Regions from separate parts of the Cytobacillus spartinae genome, predicted to be linked through region 2. Evidence: predicted binding sites of a transcription regulator. Region 2 holds the regulator's gene; the other holds the start of a gene.

Region 1 (4,283 bases), on a different contig from region 2:
CCACTAGCTTTGTCACTATATATGAACTTTTCGTCTGTCACATAAGGTAAAAGTGCTTCATACTGCCTGTCTAGTTTTTGTTCTTTTGTTGATACACGAATATAACCAAAACTTATGGATGCCATAAAGCCACTCCTTCATCTTATTGTAGCTTTACTATACACTATACGTGCAAAAAGGTGTAATATTTTAGAGACGTTCAAAAAGGTCTAAAAAACAAATAAATAGACAGGTTTTTCACTTATATTCTCCACGTCTCTAAAGGAGTACCTTTATGTACACTAAAAAAATCAAAATGTTTCTTTCTTACAAAAACCTTTATAATTTAATTTGAGGTGATAACATGGATATTTCTCAGTATAGAGAACATGCTTTTAAGGTAACTGATGATAACAAATTGATAGATGCGTACTTTACAGTCTTCAGACAAAACAAGGACAATCCTGGTGCGTGTCATTTATCTTCATCTATCCTATATATAATTCTTAAAGAATTAGGATATGAAGCAACACTCTGTTTAGGTGAGGTAGAAATAGGTTCACTTCGATTTGATCATTCCTGGGTTGAGTTGGATGGGAAAATTTATGACTCAGCTATTTCGTTGGGTTTAGAAAACAGAAAAGTATCAGCCCCTGTCTTTGGAGATTACTTCTTAGATAATTTAGCGAAAATAGAGAATATAATATACGGAACCCAAAATCACACTCTCCCAGACGAACCCACAAAGTTGATATTAAAAAAAGGATTCTCTCATTACATGTCAGCTGCACCTTTACGTCATGGAGTGTGGTTTTTAGTAAAAAGAGCTTGTTCGGATCTTCGTTTACGAGTTAGTATTGAGGACTTGAAGGAGAAATATAAAAACGATCAATGGATTGTGAAAACACCTTACAAAATATAAATAGAAAGTAAAAAAGCATGTTTTATTTAAACATGCTTTTCTATCACTTTATCAAGTATTCTCTTTAAGTTTAGTTAATAAAGTCTCAAGATTGTTTGCAAAAGTTACGTCTTGTTCTGTAATTGGTTTACGTCTTGCATACTTATCTAGAATCATATCTCTAGAACTCTTGAGCAAATTATTCAGCATATCTGCCATCTGATTATCATTGTATTCACTAAAAAAACCTAATAGATGATGAACAAAGGCTTGCTCGCTTTTATTTAACACACTATAAGTATCTGGTTTGGTCATTTGCATTCCGTAAATTACAGCAGAATTAAGAAAGCCCTCTATAGGATCAATAGATTCATCTTTCATTAGTAACTCCTCACTTTCCTGGACGACATTGTACAAAATTAATTTCACAAGGCGTGCACATAAACTTACGTTAGTCTGTACATCTTTTTTTCAAATAAAAAGTAAGTTCAACTATTTTTATTATTCAAGGTCTAAATCTAATTTTGCTAAGAACAGCAGGTTAAATAATGGATGTTTATTGTCATACAAAGCAGGATTTTTATTTAAGTTTTGTTTAAAACAAAGGAATACAGCTAAGTCCCAGCATAGTAGATTTTTATCGTTAATAGGTTCCGGTATATTATGTGTTAAGTCTGCTAGTGTTGATATGATTAGGTTGTTAAAGTGCGATGGGGTGGTTTCCCCTATTCTTCTAATTGTTACTAGAGTTTCATGTAGTACCTTGTTCGCAATAGAAGTTAGCTCAGTTTCAGACTTTTTCATTAGTTTGTTGTGAAAATATTTAAAGTCTAGTTCAGAGCGTTCTTGCATCTTTTTAAAATTATCAATTTCAATCAAAAACTGATCAGAAGCTTTAGATACCCTCGAATTATTCACTATAGACATATTTAATTTAGCAAACATTTTCATACTCCTTTTCCTATAGTAAAGGTTATTTAAAAGGTTAAATGCACTTAAAAACACCCTTTTAGTGATTAAGTTGCTTTTTATCGTATATAGTATACACGTAAACATTCAAATTGTTTCTTTAAGCATGTTTAGGATAAGTATATAATAAGAACAAACGTTCTTATGAAAGAGGTTAAAAAAGTGTCTATAAGAGATAGAGGAATTATAAAATTTATGCCAGCTCTACTTCCCCCTGAACTTAGGTCAATGTTAAAGCAAATTGAGGTAGAACAGAATTATCAAACAAAACCTAGCCTGGATGAACAACAATTAGAACATATTAATCAAATCATTTGTGAAAGTATGGAACATGGGCTTGAAGTTAAAGTTGTCTATTTTGAAAATAACAGAAATAATTTAGCAATCGGAAAAATTCATTTATTTAAAGAGTCAAGTCGGACTATTCGTATAGTAAATAGATTCAGTGATTACTTTGATATTCCTATTGAAGAAGTTGTAGATGTTTTTCTTGTATACGAAGAAGAGGTTTAGGAAATCCCTAACACCTCTTTACTTCTATACTTTAGGCATAGAATGGTCATTTTTCAATAGATACTGAATTTTCTTGTCTAGGTCCTGCTTATTGAAGTAATGAAGCATATAAGCAGCATGGCCATTATGGGGAGCAAACCCCTTTTCTTTAACGTGTTTATACATTTTTTCTCCCCTTGCAATAAAGAAGAACGTTTTCGTTTTTCCAGCATACAACGGGGAAACCAGGTCTTGATCGTCCAGAAAAACTTCCAATACAGGAGATTGCATAATTAATTCATCTTCAGGTAAGCCCAGATACGCCATTAATTCTTCATGCTTAATAGGCATTCTTACTTTATCAAAACTCTCTTCTTTCTTTCTCTTTAAAAAAGAAAACATAACCAACGCCCTTTCTTTAACGCATATGGAAATTACAGTTTTTCAACTCCGGCAATCCCGATTTCACTAATTTCTGCGACAAAATAATTCTCTATCTGGATATCCGTATTAGAAAGAGGAATAAGAGTTTCGGAACTAATGCCTTCTAATGTACTAATACAAGCTTCAATTCTAATATTCTCTATAAGACAAAATTCCTCAGGATGTTGCTCTTGGACTGTTTTTTCAAATTCATCTGCATTATTAAAATCCTTCTCTTTCCCATATGCTCTATCATTATTTTCTGAGAAAACAATGTGTTTTTCGTTCATAACTACCTCCCATGTAAATAATTTAATACACAAAATCTTTCATAAAATTATAGACAAGCGCAACTGTAAAGAAAACCATTGAATAACAAGCCAGTGTCCATCTTGGTGTAAATTTCTCTAACTCTAAGACCTTACTGAATATGGCTATATTCATCCCAAACATAAAGGGATAAAATAAAACCTTATAAATAGTTGTATGGCCGTTTAAATAGAAATACGCAAACACAACCACAAAAAGCAATGATCCCACCAAATACTTTTTATTAATACCACGCCACCCTCTACTAATTAGTTAAAAAAGAATAAACATCTAATACTCTTTACGCTCGAAGTTTATGCTTGTTCATTTTTTGATTTTTCAATAAGCTCATTTAGGGCATCAGTACCATACTCAGCTTCATAATTTCTAAGAGCCTGAATAATCTCTTTTTCCATTATTAACTGTTCTGTATTGTACCCTTTTGAAAAATTAGACATAGTGAGCACCTCCGTAATTAATATCTTTAGTATACATGTATACTAAAGGGAATGCAAGTATATTTAGCTACTAGAAAGGATCTTCAAGAAAAACTCTCCCAGCTGACGATTAAGGAAGCTGGGAGGTGAGAAAAGGCCTTAAATATGGCCCTTCTCCTTTAAAGAAACAAAACGATTATCCCCACATATGATATGGTCTAAAACGTGAATTCCTAATATCTCACCACTCTTAACGAGTCTCTTTGTCACTTCTAGGTCTTCTCTCGATTCTAAGGGGTCTCCTGAAGGATGCTGATGTGAGACGATAATTGAAGCAGCGTTGTTTAATATGGCGCATTGGAAAACCTCTCTTGGAGAAACGATACTAGCATTTAAAGAGCCAATATGTGCGATATGCGCTGCAATCACTTTATTCTTAGTATTTAGTAATAAGACTAAGAATACCTCTCTTGCATAATCCCCGATGAATTTATTAGCAATATGGTAAGCATCTTCTGGGCTACGTATCACTAATCGCTCTGGGTCAAAACCTTTTGTAGTCTTTCTTTTTTCCTGTTTAATAGCTGTGATTTCATAAATTTTTTCTAATGTCATTTTGAAGACCTCCTAGAATTTTCTTAACCTCTCTACAACTATAATTATAATGTATACATGTATACAAGTCAAGTGATTCTAGTAAAATACTCTAGTTTTATTTAAAAAAAGTTTCTTTGAAACAATCACTAAAAGAAGGGGAAAAGTGTTGGTATTTC
Region 2 (4,283 bases):
TATAAATGCAAAAGAAGGAATACAAATTTTGCATTCCTTGATTGACCTATTTAATGTAGATCCTTTTTATTTTTCAATTTTTTAAGTTTCTCCGGTGTTACATCGTCTCCATTCGGATCTATAAATGTTACACCTTGCAAAGTATCTAACATGGAAGAACGAAATGTTTGTAAGTACTCTCGCCTTAATGTCGACTGTTCCTTTGCCTCTTCTTCAGTTAATTTTGAGGTCTTTGCCTTATTGGCTAACTCATTTATCCTAGCTATTTTATGTTTAGGTAGCATAATCAGGCTCCTTTGTGTCAAGTCTATCTTTGATTAAAGTCATATTACTAAAAACTTTATCGTTTGACAAGAAAAGAGCCTACTAATCCTGTAATGATTCTATGTGCTCCTTATACCTTCTATGTGCAGTCGCTTTAGAAATTTCGTAGCCAAATCCTCTTAACGTGGCAGCAATCTCAGCAAAGGTCAAATCGTTATTACGCAACCTAACAATCTCACTAATTGGTACATCGATTCTTTCTCTGCCCGCTGATATACCTTGATTCTTTAAGTTTTTCTCGGGTTTATACCCTTTTGCTATCGCTCGGTTCACGCCTCTCTTGATTTTAATATTATGTAACTTTCTCTGATACTCTTCTACCATTCCAACAATCTGCAGAACCATTGAATCCGAATCTGAAAGTTCTAATTCACCGTTATGAGAAATGCTATAAAGTTTTACCCGTTCTTTTAATATGCAATGAATAATGGCAATTTTCGTATTCCCACGACCAATTCTCGTTTCATCCTGAATCAAAACGGCCTCTATTGAATCATCCTTAATAAGAGATAATAGCTCAAGTATTCCGTCCCTTTCCATTTCATATCCGCTTGCCTTCTCCTTGATCACTGACACTACATTAAAGTTTCTATTTTTAGCTAGTAGTAATAGTTCTTCCTCTTGTCTCTGAAGTGAAGATTCTTGACTATCTTTGTTCGTACTAACTCGACAATATATAATCGCTTTCATTTAATCTCCTCAATCTAGTTGTTCATTATATGAGCTTGCAATTTGTTTAGAAAACTGTAGCTCTTCTGTTAAAACGGGGATCATAATCTTTTCGCCTACATATAAATGACTTCCACTTAATTGGTTGTTTTGTTTTACCCAATTAATAAATTCTCCAGGACTCAATTCGTGATAACTTGAAAATTCCTTCGATATACTCCATAGAGAATCTCCCTCTTCAACCGTAATTTCAACAAATTCATCTTTTAGTTCTTTCTTTTCATTTCCCAACAGAACGAATGTAACAGTAAAACTTAATATTACAAGAATAATAGTATATGAGTATTGATTCCATAATTTTTTCATAAAGACACCTCTAACTAAGAATGTATGTTCGATTTATATTCTGATTATACTAGGAACATTTGTTTGGTGTCAACAAAAATTCGAACTTATGTTTGTATACAATGGTAATACATGCTATAATTAATGCAAGATTAACCATATGAGGTGCGTAAATTATGGCAAAACTATCAAAACGCCAGCAGGATATTCTTGCATTTATAAAAGAAGAAGTGAAACTCAAGGGGTATCCACCTTCTGTTAGAGAGATCGGTGAAGCAGTTGGCCTAGCATCAAGCTCAACCGTTCATGGTCATTTGGCAAGATTAGAAAGCAAAGGGCTAATTCGAAGGGACCCAACAAAGCCTAGAGCGATTGAGGTATTAGATTTGGAGGAAGAATCCCACATTCCTAAATATAATGTGGTCAACGTCCCTGTAATTGGTAAGGTAACTGCAGGACTACCTATTACAGCCATTGAAAACGTTGAAGAATATTTTCCTCTACCGGAGAGGCTTGCTCCGTCTGATGATCAAGTATTTATGCTAGAAATAATGGGAGACAGTATGATTGAAGCTGGAATCCTAGACGGAGATTATGTGATCGTTCGTCAGCAACAAACTGCAAATAACGGTGATATTGTTGTAGCAATGACCGAAGAGGACGAAGCTACTGTAAAAAGATTCTTTAAAGAAAAAGATTATATTAGACTTCAACCCGAAAACTCCACATTAGAGCCAATTATTTTGCGTCATGTTTCTATTCTCGGAAAAGTAATCGGTGTTTATCGCCATATACACTAATAACAAAAAAGCCAGCGAGGAGAACCGGTCCTATTCGCTGGCTTTATTTTAATTTAATAGAGTATCTGCTTCTATAATTTCTAGAGTCAAATTTTGATGTGACGATAAATCAATATCATAAGGTTGTACTTCTTCACCATACTCATCTTTAATAATCCTTAGCTCTGGTCGACCCACAGCATTAAAATTATATTTTGAGACGATTCCTGTTCGCCCATCGTTTAACTTCACCGTTAGACCTGGTGGGTAGACAGCAATACAACCCCTAAATAACTCAATTTGTTTACTGTCAAATTGAGTACCACTTCCCGCATAAAGTAATTCTAGACCTTTGTGAGGCAAAATAGCCCGTCGATATGTTCGATGATTCGTTACTGCATCAAATACGTCTGCAACACTTAATATTTTTGAGTAGTGATGAATCTTGTCTCCTGTTAAACCTCTCGGGTATCCTTTCCCATCGATTCTTTCATGATGCTGAAGTGCACAATGGGCAACAGGTAGTGGAATTTCATGAATTTTTTTAAGAAGGCCAAACCCTAATTCCGCATGTGTTTTTACATGCTCGTATTCCTCCGCTGTTAAGCTTCCATGTTTATTGAGAATATCAGGTGAAATAAACATTTTACCAACATCGTGCAACATAGCACCAAGACCTACCTCTTCGATATTCTTCAATGGCCACCCATTTTCTATTGCTAATTGACACACATAAATGGATACATTCAAGCTATGGGAGTAAACATAACTATCATGCACTTTCGTTGATGCTAACAAATTTAATGCTGTTCTATTGTTTGAAAGTACACTATGTATATCACGAAAAATTTTCTGAAAGCTCCTAATGGCTCTTCCAGTCTTAAACATTCCTTGAATATTATTCTTGCTAGAATTCAAACCCGCAATAGAATCTAACCCATCTGTTATTACATTCACTGCTTCTATTCGAAGTTCTTCAGGGATAACATCTATTATTTCTATCCCTTCGGATGCATCATCTTCTATGTAAACTGTAAAGATATTTAGTGTTTTTAGTCTAGTAATTAATGGATCTGTTAATGATGTACCTTTTGCTAAGAGAATATGGCCGTTTTCGTTATAAATGGATTTGCCTAATTTAACCCCAACTTCACATTTCTCCAATGTTGTTAACCGCATGACTTTCCCCTCTATCACTTTTTCAATTTGTTGCAAATTCTATGACAAGCACCAGCTGTAAATGAGTCCCTAGTTTAGTTTCGCTTCAATTCCTGGGCACGATAAAGTAAAGAAGTCCCACTCCTTATTGAACACTTTACAAAATTCGACTTTAATTGCGATAATCCTTCCTTAACAGTAATTATTTGAAAAAAATGTGAAGTTTTCGTGATATCCAGTTCTATTTGTATTGACCACATAGTGTTAACTCTATTAAAATTTATAGGTATAAACACCTATCCACAAGGAGTTATTAAGATGAAGGTTGAAAGTGTTATACGGCTCGTTAATACCATGTGCAAAGACCATAAATATGCAAAGGCTAGACCTCTAATTGTAAGTGAATGGAAGCGTTTAACAGAATCTAAAAACTATCACTTATTAAATTCTAGTGCACAGCAATTTATTAAAATCATTAAAGAAGAGCAGGAAAACGGGACTATTGTCCATTTGTCTTATACTGATAAACAAGTATTGAATGTAATTAACTCTTATGTGAAAGATTCACATTTTCAGTATGCACGCAAAATTTTTTCAGAGCACCTTGCTCTACTTGAAAAACAAGAAGCACAGAGCTGGCTAACTTCGGATGCTAGATATATTTTTAATGCTTGGAAGAATTCAACCTCATCAGATCCATCCTAATTAGAGTATTTGAGACATATATAAAAGGCACTTCGACTTAAAATTGTCGAAATGCCTTCTTATTCTACAATTATCTTTAACGCCATTAAAGCGTGGCCTGCACCACATAACTCTGAGCAATTGCCAAAGTATTCTCCAGGCTTTTCAAAACTTATTTCAATTGATTCTCCATGCTGGATGACTTTTCCTCCAACCCGAAGTCCATGTTGAATTTCATCATCACTTGTAAGTGTAAGCTTGACTTTTTCTCCAACTTTTAAGTTTATCTCCGCAGGTTCAAAAATAAAATCTTCAATCTCTGGC

Evidence for each region. Region 2 encodes LexA, which represses DNA repair genes until DNA is damaged. Its sites were predicted from a motif close to CGAACATATGTTCG; they were not measured.
Region 1: ACFYKX_RS25420 (YolD-like family protein) is a predicted target of LexA. The motif match lies at 1,979-1,992, and genes of this name have one in related genera.

Annotation. Positions count from the first base shown of each region.
Region 1 is NZ_JBIACK010000021.1:21,193-25,475, forward strand. It holds gene ACFYKX_RS25400 (recombinase family protein) at 1-125, opposite strand, end outside; gene ACFYKX_RS25405 (hypothetical protein) at 344-901, shown strand; gene ACFYKX_RS25410 (hypothetical protein) at 953-1,261, opposite strand; gene ACFYKX_RS25415 (hypothetical protein) at 1,382-1,825, opposite strand; gene ACFYKX_RS25420 (YolD-like family protein) at 2,012-2,362, shown strand; gene ACFYKX_RS25425 (hypothetical protein) at 2,387-2,743, opposite strand; gene ACFYKX_RS25430 (hypothetical protein) at 2,776-3,054, opposite strand; gene ACFYKX_RS25435 (hypothetical protein) at 3,388-3,531, opposite strand; gene ACFYKX_RS25440 (JAB domain-containing protein) at 3,670-4,125, opposite strand.
Region 2 is NZ_JBIACK010000001.1:200,405-204,687, reverse strand. It holds gene ACFYKX_RS00970 (DUF896 domain-containing protein) at 51-284, opposite strand; gene ACFYKX_RS00965 (YneB family resolvase-like protein) at 367-1,014, opposite strand; gene yneA (cell division suppressor protein YneA) at 1,024-1,359, opposite strand; gene lexA (transcriptional repressor LexA) at 1,515-2,138, shown strand; gene ACFYKX_RS00950 (HD-GYP domain-containing protein) at 2,187-3,296, opposite strand; gene ACFYKX_RS00945 (hypothetical protein) at 3,594-3,980, shown strand; gene ACFYKX_RS00940 (hypothetical protein) at 4,040-4,283, opposite strand, start outside.